One region of the Pantoea sp. SO10 genome, then DNA from elsewhere that is predicted to be linked to it. Evidence: predicted binding sites of a transcription regulator. Region 1 holds the regulator's gene; the other holds the start of a gene.

Region 1 (7,321 bases):
TAACAACTATGTGGGCATGGTGCTGTTTCTCGGCATTTTGCTCAGCACCGTGCCGTTCGCGGATCTGTTATAAACAAAAAAGGCGCACTGAAGTGCGCCTTTTTATTAGCTTGTCGCCGCGTTAATCGTGGGTGACCGCGCTTTCAATCGTAAGACGCACGTCGCTGGTCACCAGTTCCGCCAGCATCTGCCACATCATATGACTGCGTTCGGCATCGGCATCGCCTTTGTCACTGATATATCCTTCATCACGCAGCGTGAGTACCAGCGCAGTAAACACTGCTTTATCAAAGAACTCTGGTGCGTTGATACCGTGCAGCACAGACAGGCGTTGAGCCAGCGTGCGGCTCTCTTTCTCCAGCGTGCCACGGTTGATGGCCGGTTTCGCGCTGAGGATAGCGAAGGTAATCGCGAAGCGCTGCAGCGTCTCACGAATACCCGCCGCCAGCAGTTGCAGCGAACGGTGACGTGCCGGCGTCATTCTTAGTTGACCATCCTGCAAGGTGATCAGGCCCTGACGCGCCATCTCTGCACAGAGTGCGTTAAGTAGTGCAGGCAACTCCGCCTTGTCCCAGCGCAAGAACAACTCGCTCTTTAGCATCGGATATACCAGGCTAACCTGACGCAGCAGCTCTGCTTCGCTGATTTCACGATGTTGCTGCACGATGGCGGCAATCAACGATGGCATCACCAACATGTGATGAATGTTGTTGCGATAGTAGGTCATCAGCACCGCCTGCTCGCGCGGCAGGATGATGATGTCGCCAATGCTGTCTTGCTCGGTCTCGAACTTGTTCATGCCCATGGCGTGATCAAGCAGCGCTTCGGCGCTCATGTCAGGCACCGTGGCTTCCGGCGAATAGGGCACATTGCGCAGCAGCTGGGTGTAGCACTCTAACTGCTCAATCAGCTGTTCGCGGGTCAGTGAACGCTGACGTGACGCCAGCAGTGCGGTGACGCACAGGTTCATGGCATTAGCTGCACCGGCTTCGTTGATGCGCACCATCAGCTTCGCCGCAATGTCATTCACGGCGGGCGTCATCCAGGCAGGGCGTTGCGGTTCGATAGGATCAATCGCATCTCGCCATTCGGGCACGTTTTTGTTCAGATAGTTCATCAACGGCAGGGGTTCACCGAAGTTAACGTAGCCCTGGCCGAGATTGCGCAGCTTACGTAAACCGCGCACCATCTGCAGGAAACTCTCTTTCTCTTTGGCCGCACCCCGCAGCTCTTTGGCGTAGGTGCCCACTTCCATCACATGCTCGTAGCCAATGTAAATCGGCACGAAGGTGATTGGACGACTGCCGCCGCGCAGCATCGCCTGCAGCGTCATTGATAGGGTGCCGGTTTTTGGATCCAGCAAACGACCGGTACGCGAACGTCCGCCTTCCACAAAGTATTCCACGGAGTAACCCCGGCTAAACAACTCGCCAAGATATTCACGGAACACGGTGGAATAGAGTTTGTTGCCCTTAAAGGTACGACGAATAAAGAAGGCGCCCAGACGACGGAAAATCGGGCCGGCTGGCCAGAAGTTCAGGTTAATACCGGCAGCAATGTGCGGCGGCACCAGGCCTTGATGATAAAGCACGTAGGAGAGCAGCAGGTAATCCATGTGGCTGCGGTGGCAGGGCACATACACAATCTCATGACCATCCTGCGCCAGCTGACGCACGCGCTCACCGCCATGCACGTTGATGCCCTGATACAGGCGGCTCCACAGCCAGCCCATCACGCGGTCAGTGACTTTAATCGCTTCATAAGAGAAGTCCGCCGCCACTTCTTCCATCATTTCGATGGCGTTCTGCTGGGCTTTCTCATGCGAAATCTTTTTGCTGCGCGCTTCATCTTCTACTGCTTTTTCGATCGCTTTGGATTGTAACAGCTTGTTGAAGAGATCCTGACGTGCAGGCAGACGCGGGCCGACCGCGGCCAGACGTTGGCGGGCAAAATGAATGCGCGCCACGCGAGCCAGCTTTTGGGCAATCGACTTATCGGTGCCGTGCTCGGTCGCCATCTGGCGCAACGAAACGGTTTGCGAGAAGCGAACAAAGCTGTCGCGGCCGTGCCACAAAATGGCGAAGAACTTCTGCACGCCATTGAGCACGCGCAGATGCGGCGTGGATTCACCGGAGGTTTCACGTCCCGGCGCACGACCAAACATCACCGCGACCGGCAGCATTTGCACATCGAGTTGCGGGTTGCTGCGATGCAAATCCAGATAATCGTGGAACAGCTTTACCGATTCGGGATTGGCCACGAAATAGGGAATTACGCGTGGGCCATCGTGAATAAACACGTGGCGCGGCAGCAGGGTGCCATCGATCTCCAGCGGAGCCAGCGGATCGGGCAGATCATGTTTCAGGCATTGAGCACGCAGTGTGAGCAGGTCAGCCTTTGAATCATAAGGCAAAACATACATCACCGGACGTGTCGGATCGATCCCATGTTCAGAGATAGGATCGGTCGGAATGACCTTACTTTTTACCAAAATAGAGAGTGGTAAATTCAATAATTTGTAATAGAGTTTACGCCAACCTGACATAGACAACTTTAAGCCTCTTGTTAGCAAAGCGCGGCAAGCATACCAGAAAGCGCAGCGAAGGTCTGTGGCTCTGCCGCCTCATACTGCCCACACATTGACGTCAAAATAGTTCAAGGGTTCCATAGACATGGCAAATAACGTCACCGGTTTAGTAAGAATAGTGAAAGCCGCCGGTTATTCCTGGCAGGGCCTGCGTGCCGCATGGCAGCACGAAGCCGCTTTTCGGCAGGAAGCCATTGCCGCGCTGGTGGCCATTCTCGTGGCTTGCTGGCTGGATGTAGATACCCTTTCCCGCATCCTGATGATTGGCTCGGTAGTGCTGGTTATCATCGTTGAGATCCTTAATAGCGCTATCGAAGCGGTGGTCGACCGCATCGGGCAGGAGCAACATCCGCTCGCGGGCCGCGCTAAAGATATGGGATCGGCTGCCGTATTGCTGACTATCTTACTGGCTCTGTTCGTCTGGATCGCGCTGCTCTGGACGCATTTGAGATAGGGATTCCAGATTCATCAAACCGCTGATTTTTCCCTCTGTTACGGTTTTCATTTCGCGAATACCTGTATATACTCACAGCGACTGTATAAACAACCAGGGGGCGGGATGAAAGCGTTAACTGCACGGCAGCAACAGGTCTATGACCTGATTCGCGACCATATTAACCAGACGGGCATGCCGCCAACGCGTGCGGAAATTGCTGCGCAACTGGGTTTCCGCTCGCCCAATGCTGCCGAAGAGCATCTGAAAGCGCTGGCGCGTAAAGGCGTAATTGAAATTGTTTCCGGCGCATCGCGCGGGATTCGTTTGCTGATGGAAGAAGAACCAAGCGAAGGGCTGCCGCTGATTGGCCGCGTCGCTGCCGGTGAACCTTTGCTGGCTCAAGAACACATCGAAGCCCACTATCAGGTGGATGCTAACCTCTTTAAACCGAGCGCCGATTTCCTGCTGCGCGTGAGCGGTATGTCGATGAAAGACATCGGCATTATGGATGGCGATCTGTTAGCGGTACACAAAACGCAGGAAGTGCGTAACGGCCAGGTTGTCGTGGCGCGCATTGATGATGAAGTCACAGTGAAACGCTGGAAAAAGCAGGGTGCGATTGTCCATCTGCTGCCGGAAAACACCGATTTTCAGCCGATTGTCGTGGATACCCGTGAGCAGTCGCTAACCGTTGAAGGTTTAGCTGTCGGGATTGTGCGCAACGGCGAGTGGCTCTGATCAGTTTCTGATCCACTTTAACTGCGGCGGTGCGTGTTTGCGCTGACCGCAGTCTGCTGTTTTACTTCTCTGTGACTCTTTCTGCGGCTCATTCTGGCGCCATTACGCTGATTACCGCACACAACGGAATGGGCTAATGCAGCTGTTTTCCTCTTCAGATAAAACGCTCTGGCGGCTAGCGCTGCCGATGATCCTGTCAAATATCACCGTCCCATTACTGGGTGTAGTGGATACCGCCGTTATTGGTCATCTCGATAGCCCGATCTACCTCGGTGGCGTCGCCGTGGGCACAACCGCCACCAGCTTCATCTTTATGCTCCTGCTGTTCCTGCGCATGAGCACCACCGGACTCACCGCTCAGGCATTTGGCGCCAATGACAAAACGGCGCTGGCGCGCGCCTTAACACAGCCGCTACTGATTGCGCTGGTTTTTGGTGCGCTGTTTATGGTGCTGCGAACGCCGGTCAGCAGCCTGGCGGCAGCGTTAATGGGTGGCAGCCCGGAAGTGCAGCAACAGGCGAAAATATTTATTGAGATTCGCTGGCTAAGTGCGCCCGCAACCTTGGCCAATTTGGTGATTCTTGGCTGGCTGCTGGGCGTGCAGTATGCGCGGGCACCGATGGTGCTGCTAATCATCGGCAACCTGGTGAATATCCTGCTGGATCTGCTGTTCGTGCTCAAACTGCATTGGGGTGTCGCCGGAGCGGCGGCGGCTACCGCGCTGGCAGAATATGTCACGCTGGGCGTGGGTTTGTGGATGGTGGCGCGGGTGCTAAAGATGCGCGGTATCCATTTTGCTTTACTCAAAAGCAGCTGGCGCGGCGATGCGGCGCGGCTATTCCGCCTCAATCGCGACATTATGCTGCGGTCTTTGATGCTGCAAATCTGCTTCGCGTCGCTCACCATCCTTGGCGCACGCATTGGGCCGGATGTAGTGGCAGTCAATGCGGTGCTTCTGATGTTCCTCACTTTCACCGCATACGCGCTTGATGGATTTGCCTACGCGGTTGAAGCCTGTTCGGGTGAAGCGGTTGGGGCCAAAGATCGCAGCCGACTATTGCTGATTTGGCATGCGGCTTGTCGCCAGGCATGCTTCATCGCCGCGATCTTTGCGCTGATTTATGCATTCACCGGTCCGGAGATTGTGGCGATGCTGACGTCACTGGAAGCGCTACGAGAGATGGCCGACCGCTATCTGATTTGGCAAGTGATTCTGCCGCTGGTTGGCGTCTGGTGCTATCTGCTGGACGGCATGTTTATCGGCGCGACGCGCGGGCGTGAGATGCGCAACAGCATGGTGATGGCGGCGATCGGCTACGGTGTCTCGCTGCTCACGCTGCCGTGGCTCGGTAATCACGGTTTATGGCTGGCGGTGACGGTATTCCTCGCGTTACGCGGACTCACGCTGTGGCTCATTTGGCGTGGTCACTGGCGGCGCGATAGCTGGTTTAACGCCTGAATAAGCGAAGCGTAACCTACAGATTAATCTGTATTTCCCTGCAAACTGCGAAGCGGCTACTACAATTACCTCATACGGCGCATATGAGTAGCGCGTTGTCTGGGTATATCGCCAGCTAAGCAGGCAATATATCTATCTCACTCAGGATGTAGTGGAGGAATATTATGAACAAAGACGAAGCGAGCGGAAACTGGAAGCAGTTCAAAGGCAAGTTTAAAGAGAAGTGGGGCAAGCTGACCGATGACGACTTCACTGTGATCGAAGGTAAACGCGATCAGCTGGTTGGTAAAATCCAGGAACGCTACGGTTATGGTAAAGACCAGGCCGAGAAAGAAGTGAAAGACTGGGAAACAACCAACAAAGATTACCGCTGGTAATCTCACTTCACGGATGATGCTCCTACCCGCCAATCATTTAGCGTAGTGATTGGCCCGGCACAGGGATGTGCCTCCCTATTTTCTTACCCGCTTTTTACCCTCGACCTGATGGTCATGCTCGCAGCTTTCATGGTGCGTACAAGCCGCCACTTCTGCGCAATTTTCACACAGGCCATGTGCCTCAATCACGGTATGTCGCAGAGAAAATCCCGCCTGATCCGCTAATGCAGCGATGGTTTTTTCCACGCCATGAGCATGTTTTTCGCTAACTGCCGCACAACCGTCACACACCAACATCACAGAAGTATGTGCTGGCTCATCAAAATGATGGCAAACCACGTAACTGTTATTTGACTCTACGCGATGAATAAATCCCTGTTCCAGCAGGAAATCCAGCGCGCGATAGATGGTGGGCGGTTTTGCTTGCGGTTCACTGACACGCAGTTGATCCAGCAAATCGTAAGCGCTTATCGAACCGTTCTGCTCTGCCATTAAGCGCAACACTTCGGCGCGTTGAGTGGTCAGGCGCACGCCGCGATCAAGGCAAAGTGATTCAGCCTGGGTAAGAAGTTGTTCTGGCGTGAGGTTTGACATAAGCATTCTCCGGGTTGCAGGTGATGTTATTTTATCACACAAATTTTTACGCTGCTGTGATTGCTTATTGTCCTTAAAATCCCTAAGAAAATTCTCCCCAATCAATAGATTACCTTCGCCATTTTTCCGTCAATATTGCTGCAACCCTTATGTCTGTAAAATGCGTCCGGCCAGGCAGCGCAACGTCTGCACGGATTTTGCTTTGCAACTCACCGGGTTAGCGGCTATGGTTCAAAAGGTCTTAAGTAATTTCTGGTCTCAATTTACTCACTGTTAATTTTTCTGCATAAAAACACAGCGGAATGGCGTGGAAGCGTCCAATTCTGCGAATAGCAGTGCTATTTCTTTTTAATTCACAGCAATGAAGCGTTAGCCAGGGTTCAGAATAGCGGCTAACTAAACTTTCAGTCGGTGAGTGATTCAGCGACATTTCAAAGGTGATGGCAGGCTCATGGCGAAGACATTATTCAGGCACAAAAAAGTAGCTTATCTTGTTGGTTTGAATGCAGTATTTCTCTCTTCCTCAGCTCTGGCAGCAGGTACATGGTACGACGCGCGTAACGACGCAATGGGCGGTACCGGCGTAGCCTCTTCCACCTGGAGTTCAGCGGTGCTGGCTAACCCAGCATTGATGACCAAGGCGCAGCCTGAAGATAACGTCAGCATCATTCTGCCATCAGCCGGCGCACAGGTTACCGACAAAGACAAATTGATCGATCGCGTTGACGACATTACCGATACCGTTGATCGTTATCAGGATGTGATCGATAACCTGACCTTTCAGGATTACCTCAATGGTTACCCGCAGCTGAAGGCCGCCGCAGGCGATATGGCAAACCAGCTCAGCGATCTGCGTGGTAATAAAGCTCACGCGACAGCTGGCGTGGCCGTGGCCGTCACCGTTCCGAATGAAACCTTACCTTTTGCCTTTATCACCAAGGCTTACGGCACTGCGATTGTGCGCGCCAACGTGGCAGATAGCGATATTGCTTACCTGCGCGCGGTTGCCAATGGCACGAGAGTGCCTGTGCCGGGTGATGAAAATAACTTACGCTCCAGTGCCAATGGCCTGGCGGCATTAGTCACCGATTATGGTGTGTCAGTCGCGCATGAGTTCTCAATTGCCGGCC
Region 2 (7,321 bases), 580 kb from region 1:
TGATCCTGGATGAACCCACCGCCCCGCTCGATCAGCATGAGAGCGAGCGCCTGTTTACCGTGGTGCGCCGCTTGCAGTCCAGCGGCATTGGCGTGGTGTTTATCTCGCACCGCATTCACGAACTGAAAGCGATTTGCGACCGCTTAACGGTGTTGCGCGATGGTCGTCTGATCGAAAGCAGCCCGATGGCGGCGCTAAACGGTGAGCAGATCGTGGAAAAAATGCTCGGACATCGGCTCGATGATGTTTTTCCGCCGCGTCGCGCGCGTGCAACTCAGCCGCTGCTGCTGTCGGTGGAAGGCTTACACGACGATCGGCTACTGCAGGATATTTCGCTGCGTCTGCACAAAGGGGAGATTCTGGGCATTGCTGGTCTGGCGGGTGCCGGTAAAACCGAGCTGTGTAAAGCGCTGTTTGGTGCCAGCAAAAGCTGCGTGATAAAGGGCGAACTGCACGGCAAACCGTGGCGACCGCGTTCACCACATGATTCAGTAGAAAACCGCATGGCGCTGGTGCCGGAAGAGCGCCGCAAAGAGGGCATTTTCATCGATGAACCGGTGAGCATGAATCTGAGCATCAGCGCCGATAACAGCTTCTCGCGCTGGAGCCTGTTTGGTCATCGCCAGGCGTGGCGTTGGGCGGAAGCGGTGATTCAGCGCCTGAATGTGCGCACCACCGGACCTGGGCAAATCCTGCGTCGTTTGTCGGGCGGCAATCAGCAAAAAGTGGCGATTGGCAAGTGGCTGCGCAACAACGCCGATGTGCTGATTTTTGATGAGCCGACGAAAGGCGTCGATATCAAAGCCAAAACCGATCTGTTCACGCTGATCGATGGCTTAGCGCGTGAGGGCAAAGGCATCATTTATGCCTCGGGCGAGTTTTCTGAATTGGTCGGTCTGTGCGACCGCATTTGTGTGCTCTGGGATGGGCGCATTGTGGCAGAGATGGAGGGCAACACCGCCACAGAAGAGGCACTTTTGCTTTATTCCACCGGAGGAACACCTGCGTGAGCAGCAAAGAACTATCCCTAAACTCGCAGCCTTCTCTGCGCCATCAGCTGTTTGATTTCCTCTATAAGTGGGGCATGTTGCTGACCGTGGTGATTTTGATTGCCGCATTTGGTCTTGCTTCGGACAGCTTCCTCGAACCGACCAACATCATTAACATCCTGCGCTCGATTGCCATCGTCACGGTGATTGCGATTGGCGTGTCGATTTCGCTGACCATTGGCGGCTTTGACCTGTCGGTGGGATCCACCGCTTCGCTGGCCAATGCGCTGGTGATTTCGCTATTCGTCTGGCACGGCTTTGGCACCACCGAAGCCATCATTATTACGCTGCTGCTGTGTACGCTGGTTGGCTTGTTCAACAGCTTCCTGATTGTGGTGCTACGTATTCCCGACATGCTCGCCACCCTCGCCACGCTGTTTGTGATTCAGGGCGTGGCGATGACCTACAGCTTTGGTGGTTCCATTACCGAGAATATGGTGCTGCCGAGCGGCGACATGGCCGAAGGCACCATTCCTGCGGCCTTTGGCCTGCTCGGCCAGGTGCCGACTATCGTGATTATCATGCTGGTGGTCACCATTGTGGCGCAGCTGGCGCTGTCGCTGACTAAGCATGGCCGTCGTATGTATGCGCTGGGCGGCAATCCTGAAGCGGCGCGTCTCTCCGGTATTCGTACCACGCGCTATCGCGTGCTGGCGTATGTGCTTGCCTCGCTGCTGGCTGGCTTGGGCGGCATTTTGCTGGCATCACGCATCGGCTCTTCGCAGGTGAATGCCGGCGGCGGTTATCTGATGGATGCCGTTGCCGCGGCGTGGATCGGCTTCTCGCTGGCCGGTTCGGGCAAACCGAATGCGCTGGGTACCTTGGTGGGCGCCATCATTCTTGGTGTGTTGCAGAACGGGCTGGTGATGTTGTCGGTGCCCTATTACGCGATGGACATTATTAAAGGCCTGGTACTGGCGCTGGCGCTGGCGATGACTTACATCCAGCGCCGTTAAGGCGCGTTTAATCAGAAAGAGACCATAATGAAAAAAATTACCCTTTCGCTGCTGGCGGTTAGCCTGCTCAACGCCAGCGCCGCCTTCGCCGATGCCGCAGTGCCTGCGGTTATCGCTAACCATGAAGGCCCGGTACGCATCGCCATCATCCGCAACCTGGGTTCGGACGATAACACCACGCAGTTTGTCGCCGGTGCGATTCAGCAAGGCCGCCAGCTGGGCTTTAAGGTCAGCACTTTCCTCAGCAATGGCGACGATGCGCGCTTCCAGGATTTCGTGAACCAGGCGATTAGCCAGAAATATGACGGCATTATCCTGTCGCACGGTAAAGATCCCTACTCGACGGCGCTGGTGCAGCGTATTGCCGCAGCGGGCATTAAGCTGTCGGTGTTTGATACGCCGGTTAATACGCCGGTAGAGGGCGTCACCGTGACGGCGCAGAATGATGCTTCGCTGGCACAGGAATCGCTCGGCAGCTTAATCAAAGACTTCAACGGCAAGGCGAATATCGTCAAGCTGTGGGTGGCCGGTTTCCCGGCGATGGATCGTCGTCAGGTGGTGTATGAGAAGCTGCTGAAAGAGAATCCGGACATTCATCAGCTGGAGTCGATTGGCGCGGTTTCATCTGATGTACAGGGCGATACCGCCAACAAGATTGGCGCGATTCTGGCGAAATACCCGAAAGGCAAGATCGATGCGATCTGGGGTTCGTGGGATGCCTTCAGTCAGGGCGCGTATAAAGCCCTGCAGGAGAATGGTCGTACCGAGATCAAACTGTATAGCATCGACGTATCCAATCAGGATCTGCAGTTGATGCATGAAAAGAACAGTCCTTGGGTACAAACCGTAGCGGTGGATCCAAAAACCATTGGCGCGGTGAATATGCGTCTGGTGGCGAACAAGATTGCAGGCGAAACCACACCGGCGACTTACGAGTTTAAAGCGTCATCGATTTCTCAGCAGCAGTTGAACAGCCAGCAAGGCGCGGTCAACGTGGCGTCGCTGAATAAGATCATTCCAGGCTGGGGCGAAAATAACGATTTCATCGCGCCATGGTTTGCAACGCTGGAAGCGAAGTACGGTAAGAAGTAGTTTTCCCTCACCCTAACCCTCTCCCACATGTGGGAGAGGGAACCGATTAGCGCGGTTTGTTTTACTCCTTCTCCCGCTGGCGGGAGAAGGCCGGGATGAGGGGCAGCGCGCACAATCTCACAACCCCAACACCAACTGCCGCTCCAACTGCGGATCCACCATCGTGACATGCAATCCCACCAGCCGCACGCCGCGCCCTGCTCTGCGTTCATCCCACGCCTGACGCGCCACCGCGATCATGTCATCTTTATTCAGCACCGGCCAAACGTGCTCCTGCGTGGTTTGCTGGAAATCATTGAACTTCAGTTTCACGCCTTGCCGGGCGATCTGCTTATCCGGCTTGATGGCGGTTAAGCGGCGATCCAACTCCGCATAGAGAAAATCAATAATCTCCAGACACTGCTCCCAGCTGTGAATATCTTCCATCAGGGTACGTTCAACGCCGAGCGATTTGCGTTCGCGCTCAACCACCACATTGCGCTCATCCACGCCGTTGCTGCGTTCCCACAAGATGCGGCCAAACTTGCCAAAGCGTTTAAGCAGCAGCGCCAGATCGGCGCGCTGCACATCCGCGCAGGTGCGCAAGCCCATCTCTTCCAGCTTTTTAGTCGCCACTTTACCCACGCCAGGAATTTTACTGAGCGGCAGCGTCAGTAGAAAATCGGACATCGCGTCCGGCGTAATCACATATTGCCCGTTGGGTTTGTTGAGATCGGAAGCGATCTTGGCGAGAAACTTGATCGGCGCGATGCCGGCGGAAGCGGTCAATCCGGTTTCACGCAGGATATCGGCACGAATCGCCTGCGCCATTAATGTCGCCGAGCCATGGCAATGCAGGCTGTCGGTCACATCCAGATAGGCTTCATCCAGCGACAGCGGTTCAATCAGCGAGGTGTAACGTGAGAAGATGTCGCGGATCTGGCGGGAGGCTTCTTTATAGGCATCAAAGCGGCCGGGCAGCAGCCGCAGATGCGGGCAGAGTTTCAGCGCCATGCCGGTCGGCATCGCGCTGCGCACGCCATATTTACGTGCCGGATAGTTCGCGGTGCTGATCACGCCACGTTGCACGCGGCTGCCGCCAATGGCGATAGGAATATCACGTAAAGAGGGATCGTCGCGCATCTCAACCGCTGCATAAAAGCAGTCCATATCGACATGAATAATTTTGCGCATACGCCCTCCCAGATACTGGATAAGTATACAGCAGCGAAAAATATCGGCAATATTTGTTGAGAGCGAGATTAAAGTTTACAAATTAGTGGTCGTATTCCTTTTAGGAACGCGCCATTTTCTCGGACACTGGCTTGATTAAAAGCCAGACAATGTTAATGTTGCGCTGCGATAGCGGATATTTCCGATAATGCAATACCCGGACGCACAGCGTCATCGTCTCTCTCCACATCAAGGTATCTACAGAATGGGCAGAATCGCATTAACGCTTGCGATGATTCTTATGCCGCTCCTTAGCTGGGCAATGAACCCCGAGCCTACGCAACCGCTGGCTCCGGTGAGCAAAGAGTTAAAGAAACAACTAATTGGCACCCCCGTTTTTATTCAGATTTTCAAGGAAGAGCGTACGCTGGAACTGTACGGCAAAATCGGGAATGAATATCGTCTGCTGGACAGCTATCGCATCTGTAATTTCTCTGGCGGTTTAGGACCTAAACGTCGTCAGGGCGATTTCAAAAGTCCGGAAGGCTTTTATAACGTTAAGCTGAACCAGTTAAAACCGGATAGCCGTTTTTATCGCGCTATTAATACCGGTTTTCCCAATCAGTACGATCGCGCTAAAGGCTATAACGGTAACTATTTAATGATTCACGGAGATTGCGTGTCAGTGGGCTGCTACGCAATGACGGATGCATCGATGGATGAGATCTTCGCCTACACCAACGCCGCGCTACGTAATGGTCAGCAGGAGATTCAGGTCAATATCTATCCGTTCCGCATGACAGACAGCAATATGCAGCGTCATAAATACTCGACGTACATTAACTTCTGGCGTGAACTGCAGCCGGGCTATGCGTACTTCGCTAAGTACCGTGTGCCGCCTACCGTGAACGTGACGGCCACCGGCCAATATGCGGTGAACAGCACGCCGGTGATCGCTACACCGGATGCTGCCTCGAAATCATTCCTGGCGCTCACCCAGGCAAAATAGTGCCCACTCGCCTGGCACTATCCGGTGCCAGGTTTCATTGCCCGTCAGCGGTTGCGTAGCAATCACCGTTACCACATCTTGCGGCGTCGTCTGCTGCTGAAAATCAATTTCCACATCCTGATCGAGCAACGTCGCTTTGCCAAACGGCGCACGGCGCGTAATCCAGTAGAGATTGGTCGAACAGAACGCCATCAGATAGCGCCCATCCGATAACAGCATGTTGAAGACACCCTTCTCACGCATTTCTGCTGCCAGCTCGGCAATGTAGCGGAACACCGCTGGCCAGTTGCCCGGCGTGCGCGGATAACGCTCGGTCAGTTTGTGCAGCATCCAGCAAAATGCTTTCTCGCTGTCGGTTTCACCAATCGGACGAAATGGCCCGGTATCCAGCTGACGATAACCTTTGAGCTGACCATTGTGTGCGTAGGTCCAGTTGCGGCCCCACAGCTCACGCGTGAACGGATGGGTATTTTCCAGCGACACTTCACCGCGATTCGCCTGGCGGATATGCGCCACCACCGAATGCGATTTGATCGGGTATTCCTGCACCAAACGGGCTATCGGCGAGTTAAAGCTCGGCTGCGGATCTTTGAAGGTGCGGCACCCTTTTCCTTCATAGAACGTGATGCCCCAACCATCTTTGTGCGGCCCGGTTCCACCGCCACGCTGCACCAGACCGGTAAAACTGAAACAGATGTCCGTGGGGACATTGGCGCTCATCCCGAGCAATTCGCACATAGCAACCGCCTTAAGTTAGATCCTCTCGCGCGCGGCGAGAGGAACGCATCATGACTTAACCATCTCTTTTTCAATCAACAGCATCAGAATATGGATCACTTTGATGTGGATCTCCTGAATGCGGTCGGCATAGCCAAAGTGCGGCACACGAATTTCGATATCCGCGGAACCTGCCATCTTGCCGCCATCTTTGCCGGTCAGAGTAATCACTTTCATGCCTTTCGCGCGCGCAGCTTCCACGGCTTTGATGATGTTGGCAGAGTTACCGGACGTAGAAAGACCCAGCAGCACATCGCCTTCACGGCCTACCGCTTCGATATAGCGCGAGAACACATAGTCATAACCAAAATCGTTACTGACGCACGACAGATGGCTGACATCAGAAATGGCAATCGCCGGGTAGCCAGGACGGTTTTCACGGTAGCGTCCAGTCAGCTCTTCAGCAAAATGCATCGCATCGCAGTGCGAGCCGCCGTTACCGCAGGAGAGCACCTTGCCGCCCGCTTTAAAGCTATCGGCCAGCAGAACTGCGGCGCGCTGAATGGCGTGAATGTTGGCTTCGTCACTCAGGAACGTGTTGAGCGTATCGGCTGCTTCATTGAGTTCTGAGCGAATAATGTCCTGATACATAGAGATGTCCTTTAGAGGAAAGATTGACCCGGCAAGTTTAACGGAATGGGGCTAAGCCGCAAAGCGCCTGCCTTAAGGAAAAGCGCGGCGTCTCGAGCAAGTTTGGCCGTTGTTGCGCATCGTGCAACGAATTTGTGAGATGTGTTGTAATTGCGATGTAAACAGATTGATAAATTTTGCCCCATATTCTAAACCTACACCCATAACAGGTCAGACCTCTTACTACTTATGGAGTGGTTCATTATGTTGGTTGCCTCAATCGTTGCGACGCTAATCCTGCTTAGCGTGTTGTTCTACCACCAAATTTCGCTTCAGCTGAGCAGCGTAATTCTGCTGCTGTGGACCGGCGCACTGGCGGCCGCTGACCTATGGACGCCATGGATGCTGCTGCCGCTGGCGATTATTCTGCTGCCATTTAACCTGCCGGTGATGCGTCGCAGCCTGTTCTCGAAACCGGCGCTGCACAGCTTCCAGAAAGTGATGCCGCCGATGTCGCGCACTGAAAAAGAGGCGATCGATGCCGGCACCACATGGTGGGAAGGCGACCTGTTCCGCGGCAAACCGGACTGGCAGAAGCTGCACAACTATCCGCAGCCGCGCCTGACCGAAGAGGAGCAGGCCTTTATCGATGGTCCGGTCGAAGAAGCGTGCCGCATGGCGAACGACTTCGAAATCACCCATGAAATGGCCGATCT

Evidence for each region. Region 1 encodes LexA, which represses DNA repair genes until DNA is damaged. Its sites were predicted from a motif close to TNCTGTATGTACATACAGNA; they were not measured.
Region 2: dinB (DNA polymerase IV) is a predicted target of LexA. The motif match lies at 4,284-4,303, and genes of this name have one in related genera.

The regions. Positions count from the first base shown of each region.
Region 1 is NZ_CP040095.1:345,179-352,499, forward strand. It holds gene ubiA (4-hydroxybenzoate octaprenyltransferase) at 1-73, shown strand, start outside; gene plsB (glycerol-3-phosphate 1-O-acyltransferase PlsB) at 122-2,545, opposite strand; gene FCN45_RS01550 (diacylglycerol kinase) at 2,673-3,041, shown strand; gene lexA (transcriptional repressor LexA) at 3,147-3,761, shown strand; gene dinF (MATE family efflux transporter DinF) at 3,898-5,220, shown strand; gene FCN45_RS01565 (CsbD family protein) at 5,385-5,597, shown strand; gene zur (zinc uptake transcriptional repressor Zur) at 5,673-6,191, opposite strand; gene traF (conjugal transfer protein TraF) at 6,643-7,321, shown strand, end outside.
Region 2 is NZ_CP040095.1:920,905-928,225, reverse strand. It holds gene FCN45_RS04225 (sugar ABC transporter ATP-binding protein) at 1-1,010, shown strand, start outside; gene FCN45_RS04220 (ABC transporter permease) at 1,007-2,005, shown strand; gene FCN45_RS04215 (sugar ABC transporter substrate-binding protein) at 2,033-3,097, shown strand; gene dinB (DNA polymerase IV) at 3,215-4,270, opposite strand; gene dpaA (peptidoglycan meso-diaminopimelic acid protein amidase) at 4,515-5,258, shown strand; gene FCN45_RS04200 (class II glutamine amidotransferase) at 5,229-5,996, opposite strand; gene lpcA (D-sedoheptulose 7-phosphate isomerase) at 6,045-6,626, opposite strand; gene fadE (acyl-CoA dehydrogenase FadE) at 6,870-7,321, shown strand, end outside.